3 regions of the Nocardia sp. NPDC049935 genome follow, and region 2 is predicted to be linked to each of the others. Evidence: riboswitches for the same ligand, from Rfam matches in the RefSeq annotation. Region 2 holds a riboswitch; each other region holds the start of a gene.

Region 1 (4,206 bases), on a different contig from region 2:
AGCCGGTCTGTGGGAACTGACCGATCCGGTGGTGACGCGAATCCGTGACGCGGTGGTCGCGGGCCTGCTCCCGGAGTCCGCGAGCGGCCCGGAACAGCGGAGCCCGCGGGACTCGGAGCCGACCGCCTCCGCGCGGGAACCGCGTATTCGTCTGCTGCTGCTGGACGCGGTGCTGGGTCAGCACGACGCCGCGTGGCTGTCCGCCTTCGATGCCGGTGCGGGGTCGGCATTGGCGGGTCTGGCAGCCGTGGCGCGGGAAGCGGGCTGGTGGTGGCCCTACGAGAACCTCGCGGTGCTCAGTGAACGCCCCACCGCCCTGCACCGCGACGAGGCCGGCCGGCTGGATCGCGCCGACGGCCCCGCCGTCGGGTACGCCGACGGGTTCGCCCTCTACGCCTGGCGCGGGATGCCGGTGCCCGGTGAGTTCCTCGCCGAACTGGCCACACTCACCGCCGACCGCATCCGCACCGAGGAGAACGCGGAACTGCGGCGCGTCATGCTCGAGCACTACGGCTACGAGCGTTACCTCACGGAATCCGGCGCCGAGCCGCTGCAGCGCGACGAGACCGGGATCCTGTGGCGGATCGCGCTGACCGGCGACGAGGACGTGGTGATGGTGGAGGTGGTCAATTCCACCCCCGAGCCGGACGGCACCAGCCGCACCTACTGGCTGCGGGTCCCGCCCGCCACCCGCACCGCCCGGGAGGGCGTCGCCTGGACATTCGGCCTCGGCGCCGCGGAGTACGCCCCGGTCGCGCAGACCTGACCCGTCGCGTCTGGAACAATCGCATCCGTGACCGACGCCGAGATCCTGACCGACGACGCTCCCGGCACCGGCAACCGCTGGCGGGGTTTCCTGCGCTGTCATCTGCCGATGGCCGTGGTGGTACTCGTGATCCTGGTCGCCGTGGTCTTCGTCGCTCAGGATCGCTGGCGTCGCGGGGCCTTCTTCTTCGGCGGGGCGACGCTGATCGCCGCGGCGTTCCGCCTGTGCCTGCCGACTGCCCGGGTCGGCCTGCTCGCCGTGCGCAGCCGTCCGTTCGACGTGGGCGCGCTGACGCTGCTCGGCAGCTCCATCGTGTTCCTGGCCGCCACCATCAACACCCTCGGGGTGGGATAGCCCGCGGTCAGCGGGAAGTGCGCGCCAGGTTCATCGTCTGGACCAGCAGTTTGCCGATGGCCGCCGCCTCGGTGAGGAAACCGTCGTGGCCGTCGCGGGAGGCGATGACCTCGAAATGGCGGCATCCGGCCAGGCCCTCGGCCAGCTCCCGCTGGGTGTGCAGCGGGTAGAGCCGGTCGGAGTCGATACCGCCGACGATGCACGGCACCTCGGCGGTGGCCATGGCCGCCTCGATACCGCCGCGCCCGCGGCCGATATCGTGGCGGTTCATCGCCTCGCTGAGCAGCACGTAGGTGGCGGGATCGAAGCGCTTGCCCAGTTTCTCGGCCTGGTATTCGAGATAGCTCTGGACCGCGTAGCGGCCGCCGTCCCAGGGGTCCTCGCCCTGCTGGGGGCTGTTGCCGAACCGGCTGTCCAGTTCGACCTCGGTGCGGTAGGTCAGATGCGCGATCCGCCGCGCGATACCCATTCCCGTCATCGGCGCGCGACCGGTGCCGTGATAGTCCCCGCCCTGCCAGTCGGGGTCACCGGTGATCGCGGCGATCTGGGTGGTCTGGGTGCCGATCTGGTCGGCGGTGGCCCGCGCCCCGACCGCCAGCACCAGCGCCGCGGCCAGCCGGTCCGGTGCGCCGAGCATCCACTCGAGGACGCGCATACCGCCCATCGAACCGCCGACCGCGGCGGCCAGGCGTTCGATGCCGAGCAGATCGAAGAGCCGGAACTCGGCGGCGACCTGGTCGCGGATGGAGATCTCCGGGAACCGCGAACCCCAGGGCGCGCCGTCCGGCGCGGCGGAGGCGGGACCGGTACTGCCCTGGCAGCCGCCGAGCACGTTGGTCGCCACGACGCACCATTCGTCGGTATCGATCGGCGCACCCGGCCCGACCATCCCGTTCCACCATCCGGGCGAGGGATGATCGGCATCCGGTTCGCCCACCACGTGGGAGTCGCCGGTCAGAGCGTGCTCGATCAGCACAACATTGTCCCCGGCCGGGGACAATTCGCCCCAGCGCTGGACCGTCAGCCGGATATCGGGCAGATGGGCCCCGTTCTCCAGCGTCAGATCACCGATCGAGACGAGACCCGGCGTGCCGTCGGGTGGTGGCAGCTGTGCCACGGGACGGGCCGTGGTCCGTTCGGTGCCCACCGTCACGCGACGGCTTCCGTGCGCAGAACCGGCCTACAACGCGATACCTGACAGGTATCAATGGCTCGGACGCCGGTCGGGACCCGCCCGGTTCCGGAGCGACCAGAGGGAGGGAGCGCAGCGACCGACCGCCGGGAGTGAAGAACCGGGTCAATAGGGCCCCGACCCCGCGGCGCCGGAGGCGACGCCAAAAATACAGTCATATCGTGCTCCAGAAAATAGGGGGTTGCTCGCCGAAACGCCGGAGTGTCACGATCGACGTGACCGGCACCGGGACATAACGGCAGCCTCCTCGTGTGCGCTTGCTCCCGGCTTTCGGAAGCCCGGTCATCACCCGGAGCACCCCACCGCAGCAGGAGGGTTGCCGGCCAGCGAGCCGGGGCTTGGCGCTGGCGCTCATGACCTGATCAACATGGTAGCGGGACCCTCGAGGGGATCGAAATCGGCATCGGGGGCCACCGGGTAATCTTGTGGCACGACTCACTCTGTGACATCTCACGACCGGGGCTGGCTGCACCGTGAGGACACCACAAGCAGTACGCTCGTCTTGGTTACACCAGACGTCTCGTGGACAACGCGGGATGTATACGTTGTCTGTTGAACAGCTGGGGTCCGCTCACAAGCGTGTTCGCCTGGCCGTCCAATGAGGGCACCAGTCTTAGGAGGACACGAAGATCCATGTCCAAGATCAAGGTTGAAGGCACCGTCGTCGAACTCGACGGCGACGAGATGACCCGGATCATCTGGCAGTTCATCAAGGACAAGCTGATCCACCCGTACCTCGACCTGAACCTCGAGTACTACGACCTCGGCATCGAGTACCGCGACAAGACCGACGACCAGGTCACGGTCGACGCGGCCAACGCCATCAAACAGCACGGTGTCGGCGTCAAATGCGCGACGATCACTCCTGACGAGGCCCGCGTCGAAGAGTTCGGTCTCAAGAAGATGTGGCGTTCACCCAACGGCACCATCCGCAATATCCTCGGCGGCACCATCTTCCGCGCCCCGATCATCATCTCCAACGTCCCGCGTCTGGTTCCGGGCTGGACCAAGCCGATCATCATCGGCCGTCACGCCTTCGGCGACCAGTACCGCGCCACCGATTTCAAGGTCTTCCAGGCCGGCACCGTCACCCTCACCTTCACCCCCGAGGACGGCAGCGAGCCGATCGTGCACGAGGTCGTGCAGATGCCGGAAGACGGCGGCGTCGTGATGGGTATGTACAACTTCAAGAAGTCCATCGAGGATTTCGCGCGGGCCTCGTTCAACTACGGCCTGCAGCAGAACTACCCCGTCTACATGTCGACGAAGAACACCATCCTCAAGGCCTACGACGGCATGTTCAAGGACACCTTCGAGGAAGTGTTCGAGGCCGAGTTCAAGAGCCAGTTCGAGGCGGCCGGCCTCACCTACGAGCACCGGCTGATCGACGATATGGTCGCCTCCTCCATGAAGTGGGAGGGCGGCTACGTCTGGGCGTGCAAGAACTACGACGGCGATGTGCAGTCCGATACCGTCGCCCAGGGCTTCGGTTCGCTGGGTCTGATGACCTCGGTGCTGCTGACCCCGGACGGCCAGACCTGTGAGGCCGAGGCCGCGCACGGCACCGTCACCCGGCACTACCGTCAGCACCAGCAGGGCAAGCCGACCTCGACCAACCCGATCGCGTCGATCTTCGCCTGGACCCGCGGCCTCGAACACCGCGGCAAGCTGGACAACACCCCCGAGGTGATCGGCTTCGCGCAGACCCTCGAGGACGTGGTCATCAAGACCGTCGAGGGCGGGCAGATGACCAAGGATCTCGCACTGCTGGTCGGTGGCGACCAGGGCTACCTGAGCACCGAGGAGTTCCTCGCCGCACTGGACGCCAACCTGGCGCGCGCACTGCGCTGATCCTCGCCCGGTACGCCGGGCGGTGATATCCGTACGAACGCCA
Region 2 (4,206 bases):
CTGTCGGCCCTCGAGACTCGCGGCTGCGCCGCATGCGCTTCGAGGGCCGACAGCAGGCGCGGGCCGAACCCGTTCGATGCCTCGCTGCGCCTCGGCACCGGGACAGTGGGCCTGAGCCCGGTTCGAATTCGAATCGGGGCAGGGGTCGTGCGGATGCCGGGGGCCGGTGCGGGCGCTCCAGCGTGCTCTCACCTTTGTCCACATGGTCGCACCCCATGGGGTGGGGCCCGCCCGGTTCTGGAGCGACCAGAGGAAGGGAGCGCAGCGACCGACCGCCGGGAGTGAAGAACCGGGCTACCAGGGGCCCCACCCTCGAGGCGCGGAGCGCCTCCAAAATCACAGCCCCACCCTCGAGCGGCGGAGCCGCTCCAAAATTACAGCGCCCGGTCCAGGTCGCCCAGGAGGTCCTCGATGTCCTCGAGGCCGACCGAGAGCCGGACCACCCCGTCCGACAGTCCGATTCCGGCGCGCCCTTCCGGTCCCATCGCCCGGTGGGTGGTGGTCGCGGGGTGGGTGATGAGGGATTTCGCGTCGCCGAGGTTGTTGGAGATATCGACGATGCGCAGGCCGTTGAGTACTTCGAAGGCCCGTTTCTTGGCCTCGTCCGCGTTCGCCTTCAGTTCGAAGGTGACCACGGTGCCGCCGCCGCTCATCTGGGAGGTGGCCAGTGCGTACTGCGGGTGGGTTTCGAGGAAGGGGTACCGCACCCATTCCACCGCGGGGTGTTCGTCCAGGTAGCGGGCGATGCGCAGGGCCGAATCGGTGGACTGCCGTACGCGCAGCGGCATGGTTTCCAGGCCTTTGAGCAGCGTCCAGGCGTTGAAGGGGCTGAGCGCCGGGCCGGTGTGGCGCATCAGCGTTTTGACCGGGCCGTCGATGTATTCGGCGGAGCCGAGGATCGCGCCGCCCAGGACCCGGCCCTGGCCGTCGATATGTTTGGTGCCCGAGTACACGAGTACATCGGCGCCGAGGTCGAAGCCGCGCTGCAGCAGCGGGGTGGCGAAGACATTGTCCAGGACCACCTGGGCGCCGGCGGCGTGGGCGAGTTCGCTGACCTTGCGCACATCCACCAGCGTCTGCATCGGGTTGGCGGGCGTTTCGAAGAACACCGCCGTGGTGGGGACCGACAGTGCCGCCTCCCACTGGCCGAGGTCCTCACCGTCGACGAAAACGGTTTCCACACCCCAGCGCGGCAGGATCTCGTTGCAGACCACGAAACATGATCCGAACAGGCTGCGCGCCGCCACCAGCCGGTCGCCGGCCTTCAGCAGGGCGCCGAGGGCGACGAAGACCGCGGCCATACCGCTGGCGGTGGCGAAACAGGCTTCGGCGCCGTCGAGCAGCCGCATCCGTTCCTGGAACATCTCCACGGTCGGGTTGCCGTAGCGGGAGTACACGAAATGCGGGAGGTCGCCGGTGAACGCGGCTTCGGCGTCCTCGGCGCTGGCGTAGACGAACCCGGAGTTCAGGTAGAGCGCCTCGGAGGTCTCCTCGAAACCGGAGCGGTTGAGCCCGCCGCGGACGCCGAGCGTCGCCGGTCCGACACCTTCGGGCAGGGCGCGCTCGAACGCACCGCCGCCGATCACGACTGCCGCCAGGGCAGGCCGTCGGCCCGCCAGCCCGACTCGCCACGATGGCCGAATTCGTCGAGCGGCCCTTCGAAGCCTTCGGTGACGTTGTACGAGGGGGCGATACCCGCGGCGGTGGCGGCGTCGGCGGCATGCGCCGACCGCTGGCCGGACCGGCACAGGAACACCACCGGGGCGTCGGCCGGGCGGTCGCCCAGGGCGCGGCGCAACTGGTCCAGGAATCCCGCGTTGCGGGTGCCGGTGGAATCGACCCATTCGACCAGCACGGTCGGGGTGGCGATACCGCTGGTGTCGGGAACGCCGACGAACTTCCATTCGGCTTCGGTGCGCACGTCCACCAGGACGGCGTCGGGATGCCCGGTGAGCAGTTCCCATGCCTGCTTCGGCTCGATATCCCCTGCGTAACTCATACGTGGTACCTCCTGCGAATCCGCACTTGCCGCATCCGTTCGATGCACGCCAGGTCGTCACCCGGAGCACCCCACCGCGGAGGAGGGTTGCCGACCAGCGAGCCGGGGCTTGGCGCTGGCACTCATGACCTAAGGGATGAGATTGCCCGCCGCGCCCCGTCGTGTCAAACCCCGGTTGACGGGCCGGGTGAAAGCTATTCGACCGGCTGGTTGCACACCTTCCACTCGCCGTCGGCCTTGAACAGCCACCAGGTCGCGGTTCTTTCCTCGCCTTCGACGCGGCTGGTCACCTCGATGGTCGCGTTCTCGCCGTTGACCTGGACGGCGCCGAATCTCTCGATCTCGACGTCCTTCCCGGTTTCGCCGGGTTTCAGCTGCCCGGCCAGCGGTGAGCGGGCGGGCACGAACCCGGGGCAGACCGCCTCCCGCGGCGGTTCCGGCCCGAAGCGGCTGCTCGCGTCGCCGAACTCACGGACCGCTCCGGCGATGCGGTCGGATTCTGTGACATTTTTCTCAGCGGGCGCCACCAGCCCGGCGATCAGCACACCACCCAGGACCAGGGCCGCGAGTACCGCGGCCACGATGAACGGGGTGATCGTGCGCGGTGCCTCGTCGCCGCCCGTTTCGGCGGCCGGCTGCTCCTCGGTGGGTCCGGGATCGCTCATACAGACGATCATCCCTGGTCCCCGGATCGGCGTGTGCCCGCACCCCGATAGAATCGCGGGTGAGGCGGGTGCTGCTGCACGGCAGTCACCGCGGAGACGTGGGAAGACCGACGGCGAACGAGCCGCCCGCGCAAGGCGGGGCGATGGTGCAGACAGGCCGCGCGTCAACTTAGCCTAAGCTAACAACAACGCCAGTGAATCTCTCGACCGATAAGGGTGCGCGAAACTGATGACCGAGCAGAAGGAAGCGAACCGCCCGCTTCGGATCGCGATCGTGGGAGCCGGTCCGGCCGGGATCTATGCCGCCGACGCACTGATGAAGTCGGACGCCGACGTGTCGATCGATCTGTTCGAGCGGATGCCCGCGCCGTTCGGACTGATCCGCTACGGCGTCGCGCCGGACCATCCCCGCATCAAGGGGATCGTGACCGCGCTGCACAAGGTGCTGGACAAGGAGCAGGTCCGGCTGCTGGGCAATATCGACTACGGCACCGATATCACCCTCTCGGATCTGAAGCGCTTCTACGACGCGGTGATCTTCTCCACCGGCGCCAACGCCGACCGTGCGCTGCCGATCCCGGGTATCGACCTGGACGGTTCCTACGGCGCCGCCGATTTCGTGTCCTGGTACGACGGCCACCCGGATGTGCCGCGGACCTGGCCGCTGGACGCGGAGAAGGTCGCGGTGCTCGGCGTCGGCAATGTGGCGCTCGACGTGGCGCGCGTACTGGCCAAGACCGGTGACGAACTGCTGCCGACCGAGATCCCGCCGAACGTCTACGAGGGCCTCAAGGCGAACAAGGCCGTCGAGGTGCACGTGTTCGGGCGGCGCGGTCCGGCGCAGGCGAAGTTCACGCCCCTGGAACTGCGCGAACTGGATCATTCCCCGACGATCGAGGTGATCGTCGATCCCGAGGACATCGACTACGACGAGGGCTCGGAAGCGGCGCGGCGGCATTCCAAGCAGGTCGATATGGTCGCCAACACCCTCGAACAGTGGGCCATCCGGGATCAGGGCGATCGCCCGCACAAACTGTTCCTGCACTTCTTCGAATCCCCCTCGGAGATCCTCGGCGAGGACGGCAAGGTCGTGGGCCTGCGCACCGAGCGCACCCAGCTCGACGGCACCGGCAATGTGAAGGGCACCGGCACCTTCAAGGATTGGGATGTGCAGTCGGTGTACCGGGCGGTGGGCTATCTGTCGCAGAACATCTCGGAACTGCCGTTCGACGACCAGGCCGGCGTCATCCCGAACGAGGCCGGCCGGGTGCTGGTCGACGAGAACGCCGACGGCGCGGCCCGGTACATGTCCGGCACCTACGTGACCGGCTGGATCAAACGCGGCCCGGTCGGCCTGATCGGCCACACCAAGGGCGACGCCAACGAGACGGTGGCCTGCCTCGTCGACGACAGCGTGAACTTCACCCCGGCCGAGAGCCCCGAGCCCGAAGCGGTGCTGGAGTTCCTGGAGGGCCGGGGTATTCCGTTCACCACCTGGGCGGGCTGGTACCGGCTCGACGCCCACGAGCGGTCGCTCGGCGA
Region 3 (4,206 bases), on a different contig from region 2:
CGACCCAGGAGCATCGTCATGACCGAGCGCATCGCAGGAATCACGATCCCCGACAGCGGGCTCGTCGCGGAGGCCACCGAACTGGTCCGCGATACCGCGCCGCCGCTGCTGTTCCACCACTCCCGCCGGGTCTACCTGTTCGGGATGCTCCAGGGCCGGCGGCGCGGCCTGGAGCCCGACCCCGAACTGCTGTATGTCGGCGCCCTGTTCCACGATCTCGGGCTGACCGACAGATACCGCACCGCCGACCGGCGCTTCGAAATCGACGGTGCGGCAGAAGCGCGCCGTTTCCTCATCGATCACGGTATCGATGCCGCGTCGGCACAGCGGGTGTGGACCGCCATCGCGCTGCACACCACACCCGGCGTTCCCGAACATATGGAGGCCGAGATCGCGCTGGTCACGGCCGGAGTCGAAACCGACGTGCTCGGAATCGGCTACCGGGATCTGGACCCGGCCGATATCCGGGAGGTGGTGGCCGCGCATCCGCGGCCGGACTTCAAGAAGCAGATCCTCGCCGCGTTCACCCACGGTTTCGCCGACCGGCCCGACACCACATTCGGCACCGTCAACGCCGATGTGCTCGCCCACTTCCTGCCCGGTTTCCGGCGTACCGATTTCGTCGAGGTCATCGAGAACAGTCCCTGGCCGGAATGAGCGCCGATCTCAGACGCAGGGCGCGGCGCCCGCCGCCCCGCCGGCGGTCAGTCCCGGGCGGGTCTCCGGCACCGGATCCCAGTGTCCGCCCACACCCGTGTAATGCCAGGCCGGACCGTCGGCGACCAGGGCGCGCACCGCGTCGAGCAGCCGGTCGACATGGGCCTCGGTGGTACCCAGCCCGATACTCGCGCGCAGACCCGCCTCGATTCCGAACCGCGCCAGCAGCGGGTGGGCGCAGAACCGGCCGTCCCGGACGCCGATCGCGTGTTCGGCCGACAGATACGCCGCGACCCGGCCGGGCTCGTACCCGGCCACCGTGAAGGCCACGATCCCGACACAGTCGCCGGTATCCGGCCAGATCCGCAGGCAGCGCACGCCCGCGATATCGGCCAGACCGGCCCGCAGCCGTCCGGTGAGCGCACGCTCCCGGGTCTCGGCCGCATCGCGGGATTCGGCCAGTGCGTCGCAGGCGGCGGCCAGGGCCGCGGCCCCCAGGACGTTCGGTGATCCCGCCTCGTGCCGGTGCGGCGCGGCCGCCCAGCTCGCACTGTCGGCCGTCACCTCGGTGACCGCGCCGCCACCGGCCAGATACGGCGGCGCCGCGTCGAGCCAGTCGCGCCGGCCGGCGAGCACGCCCGCGCCGAACGGCGCATACAGTTTGTGCCCGGACAGTGCCAGATAGTCGATACCGGCGGCCCGCAGGTCGATCCGCCGGTGCGGCGCCAGCTGCGCGGCGTCCACCAGGATCCGCGCCCCGCACTGATGGGCCAGCGCGGCGAGCCGCTCCAGCGGCAGCACCTCGCCGGTCACATTCGAGGCCCCGGTCACCGCGAGCAGCGCCGCGGGTTTCGCGCACAGTTCGGCGGCCAGCCGGCGCAAGGTCTCCTCGACGGTATCCGCGGCCCGCACCACCCGGCGGCCGTGCCGCTGCCACGGCAGGAAGTTCGCGTGATGTTCGATATCGAGCACCACGGTATCGCCGGGCACACAGCTCGCGAGCAGATTCAGCGCGTCGGTGGTGTTGCGGGTGAACACCACGACCTGATCGGTATCGCAGCCCAGGAACCGGCCCACCGTCTCCCGCGACGCCTCGTAGCACCGGGTGGAGATCCGCGAGGCGTAACCGGCGCCCCGGTGCACGCTCGCGTAGTAGGGCAGCAGTTCGGCGACCCGCGCGGCGACGCCGGACAGAGCGGGCGCGCTCGCCGCGTAGTCGAAGTTCGCGTAGTCGAGTTCACCGCCCTGTACCAGCGGCACCCGCAGGTCGTCGCCGGTCACCCGGGCGGGGGCGCAGGTGGGGTCGAGTACAGCGGTCATCGGGCAATCCCTTCGTGGAGGGACTCCGGAGCCATCGGAGAACGGAGTCCGCGCTTGCCGCGCTCGGTCGAGCCGCGGCCCGGTCGTCACCCGGGGCACCCCACCGCGGAGGAGGGTTGCCGGCCAGCAAGCCGGGGCTTGACGCTGGCACTCATGACCTGATCCGAAACCTTTGCAGACACCTCGCGGGCTTGTCAACCGCGCCGCACCGTGCCCGCGCGATCCGCCCGGCACCGGGCCGTCGCCTCCTTCGGATCACGGTGATCGAGTCCGTGGACCCGGAAACTTCGGCGGCGCACCATATCCCGTGCGGCCACGAGTCGCCGTTGGTCATCCGCCGCCGACCCCCAGGAATATGCCGATGAGCGCCGAATTTCTCTGGTACATCCCGAACCAGGCCCGGCCCGGGCATCGCGGCGAACCGGTGACCGACGATCACAACAGTATCGGGACGCTGACCACCCAGGCCGAAGCGCTGGAACAGCACGGATGGACCGGTGCACTACTCGGCACCGGCTGGGGCCGGCCCGACACCTTCACGGTCGCGACCGCGCTCGCCGCCCGGACCACCACCTTCGAGCCGCTAATCGCGGTCCGGCCCGGTTATTGGCGCCCCGCGCATTTCGCCTCCGCCGCCGCGAGTCTCGATCACCTCACCGGTGGCCGGGTGCGCGTCAATATCGTCTCCGGTAAGGACGATCTCGCCGCCTACGGTGAAAGCGAGGACGACCAGGCGGACCGCTATGCCCGCACCCGCGAGTTCATGCAGCTGGTCCGCCGGTTGTGGACCGAGGACAACGTCACCTATCGCGGTGACCACTACCGGGTCACCGATTCCACCGTCGAACCGCGGATCGCCGCGCGACCGGGCCGGCCGCATCCGCTGCTGTACTTCGGCGGCGCGTCGGCGGCGGCCGAACGCGTCGCCGCCGCCGAAGCCGATGTGCAGTTGTTCTGGGGCGAACCCCTGTCCGGCGTCCGCGAGCGGATCGACCGGCTGCGCGCCCTGAGCGACGAACTGGGCCGCCGGCACGCGCCGCTGCGATTCGGGCTGCGGATCACCACCTTCGTCCGCGATACCACCGAACAGGCCTGGGCCGAGGCGGAAGCGAAGGTCGCCGCGATGGCCGCCGCGTCCGGCGCCGCGCCGCGCCGCCACGCCGCGGTGGGCCAGCAGCGCCTGCTCGACCTCGCCGCGCGCGGTGAGGTCCTCGACGACAACCTCTACACCACCCCCGGCACGGTCGGTGGCGGCGGCGCGGCCACCACCTGGCTGGTGGGCTCCGCCGAGGATGTCGCGAAATCGCTGCGCCGCTACCAGGATCTCGGCATCACCCATTTCGTCCTGTCCGATACTCCGTACCTGCGGGAGATCCGCCGGCAGGGCACCCGGCTCCTGCCGCTGCTCCGCGACTGAGCCGGGTACAGGGCCGATCAGAGATTCAGTCCGGTGCCGTGGATTCCGTGTTCGTCGATCAGCGCGAGTTCGTCGTCGGTGAGTTCCGGGAAATCCACCGCGGCGATATTGTGATCGAGCTGCGCGGTACTGCTGGCACCGATCAGCGCAGAGGTGACCTCCGGCCGTCGCAGCACCCATTGGAGGGCGAGCTGGGCCAGCGACTGCCCCCGGGCCGCCGCGAGTTTCGCGAGTTCGGCGGTCCGCGCCCGGTAGGTCTCGTCGATCACATCCGGTGACAGGAAGGTGCTGTTCTGCGCCCGCGCGCCGTCGGGGATACCGTCCAGGTATTTATCGGTGAGCAGGCCTTGGGCCAGCGGCGAGTACACGATGACCCCGAACCCGTCCTGGTCGGCGGTCTCCAGCAGGCCGTTGCGCTCGGGCCGCCGGTCGTAGATCGAGTACCGGGCCTGGTGGATGAGCAGGGGGACACCGGCCGCGCGGAGCAGTTCGGCGGCGGCGTGGGCGCGTTCGGGCGGATAGTTCGAGATCCCCACGTAGAGCGCTTTACCCTGCTGGACGGCCGAGACCAGCGCGCCCACGGTCTCCTCCAGGGGCGTACCGGAATCCGGGCTGTGGTGGTAGAAGATATCGACATAGTCGGTGCCCAGATCACGCAGGCTGTGCTCGAGCGAGGTGAGCAGCGATTTCCGCGAACCGCCCCGCAGGTAGGGGCTCGGCCCGATCGGGTTCCCGGCCTTGGTCGACAGGATGAGTTCGTCGCGGTAGCGCGCGAGATCGGCGCCCAGAACGCGCCCGAAGTTCTGCTGGGC

The links. A riboswitch is a leader RNA that binds a small molecule or an ion and turns the genes downstream of it on or off. The one in region 2 is predicted to bind S-adenosylmethionine.
Region 1: another riboswitch for S-adenosylmethionine. It lies ahead of metX (homoserine O-acetyltransferase MetX); the one in region 2 lies ahead of ACZ6SF_RS10835 (rhodanese-like domain-containing protein).
Region 3: another riboswitch for S-adenosylmethionine. It lies ahead of ACZ6SF_RS08040 (aminotransferase class V-fold PLP-dependent enzyme); the one in region 2 lies ahead of ACZ6SF_RS10835 (rhodanese-like domain-containing protein).

What each region holds. Positions count from the first base shown of each region.
Region 1 is NZ_JBVJHV010000005.1:177,830-182,035, reverse strand. It holds gene ACZ6SF_RS20715 (DUF6745 domain-containing protein) at 1-766, shown strand, start outside; gene ACZ6SF_RS20710 (DUF3017 domain-containing protein) at 875-1,120, shown strand; gene metX (homoserine O-acetyltransferase MetX) at 1,128-2,273, opposite strand; SAM riboswitch class IV at 2,561-2,671, opposite strand; gene ACZ6SF_RS20700 (NADP-dependent isocitrate dehydrogenase) at 2,946-4,163, shown strand.
Region 2 is NZ_JBVJHV010000002.1:562,464-566,669, forward strand. It holds gene ACZ6SF_RS10830 (O-succinylhomoserine sulfhydrylase) at 375-1,586, opposite strand; gene ACZ6SF_RS10835 (rhodanese-like domain-containing protein) at 1,583-1,999, opposite strand; SAM riboswitch class IV at 2,017-2,129, opposite strand; gene ACZ6SF_RS10840 (Rv0361 family membrane protein) at 2,194-2,664, opposite strand; gene ACZ6SF_RS10845 (FAD-dependent oxidoreductase) at 2,894-4,206, shown strand, end outside.
Region 3 is NZ_JBVJHV010000001.1:1,780,349-1,784,554, forward strand. It holds gene ACZ6SF_RS08035 (HD domain-containing protein) at 19-657, shown strand; gene ACZ6SF_RS08040 (aminotransferase class V-fold PLP-dependent enzyme) at 667-1,977, opposite strand; SAM riboswitch class IV at 2,023-2,136, opposite strand; gene ACZ6SF_RS08045 (LLM class flavin-dependent oxidoreductase) at 2,333-3,394, shown strand; gene ACZ6SF_RS08050 (aldo/keto reductase) at 3,412-4,206, opposite strand, start outside.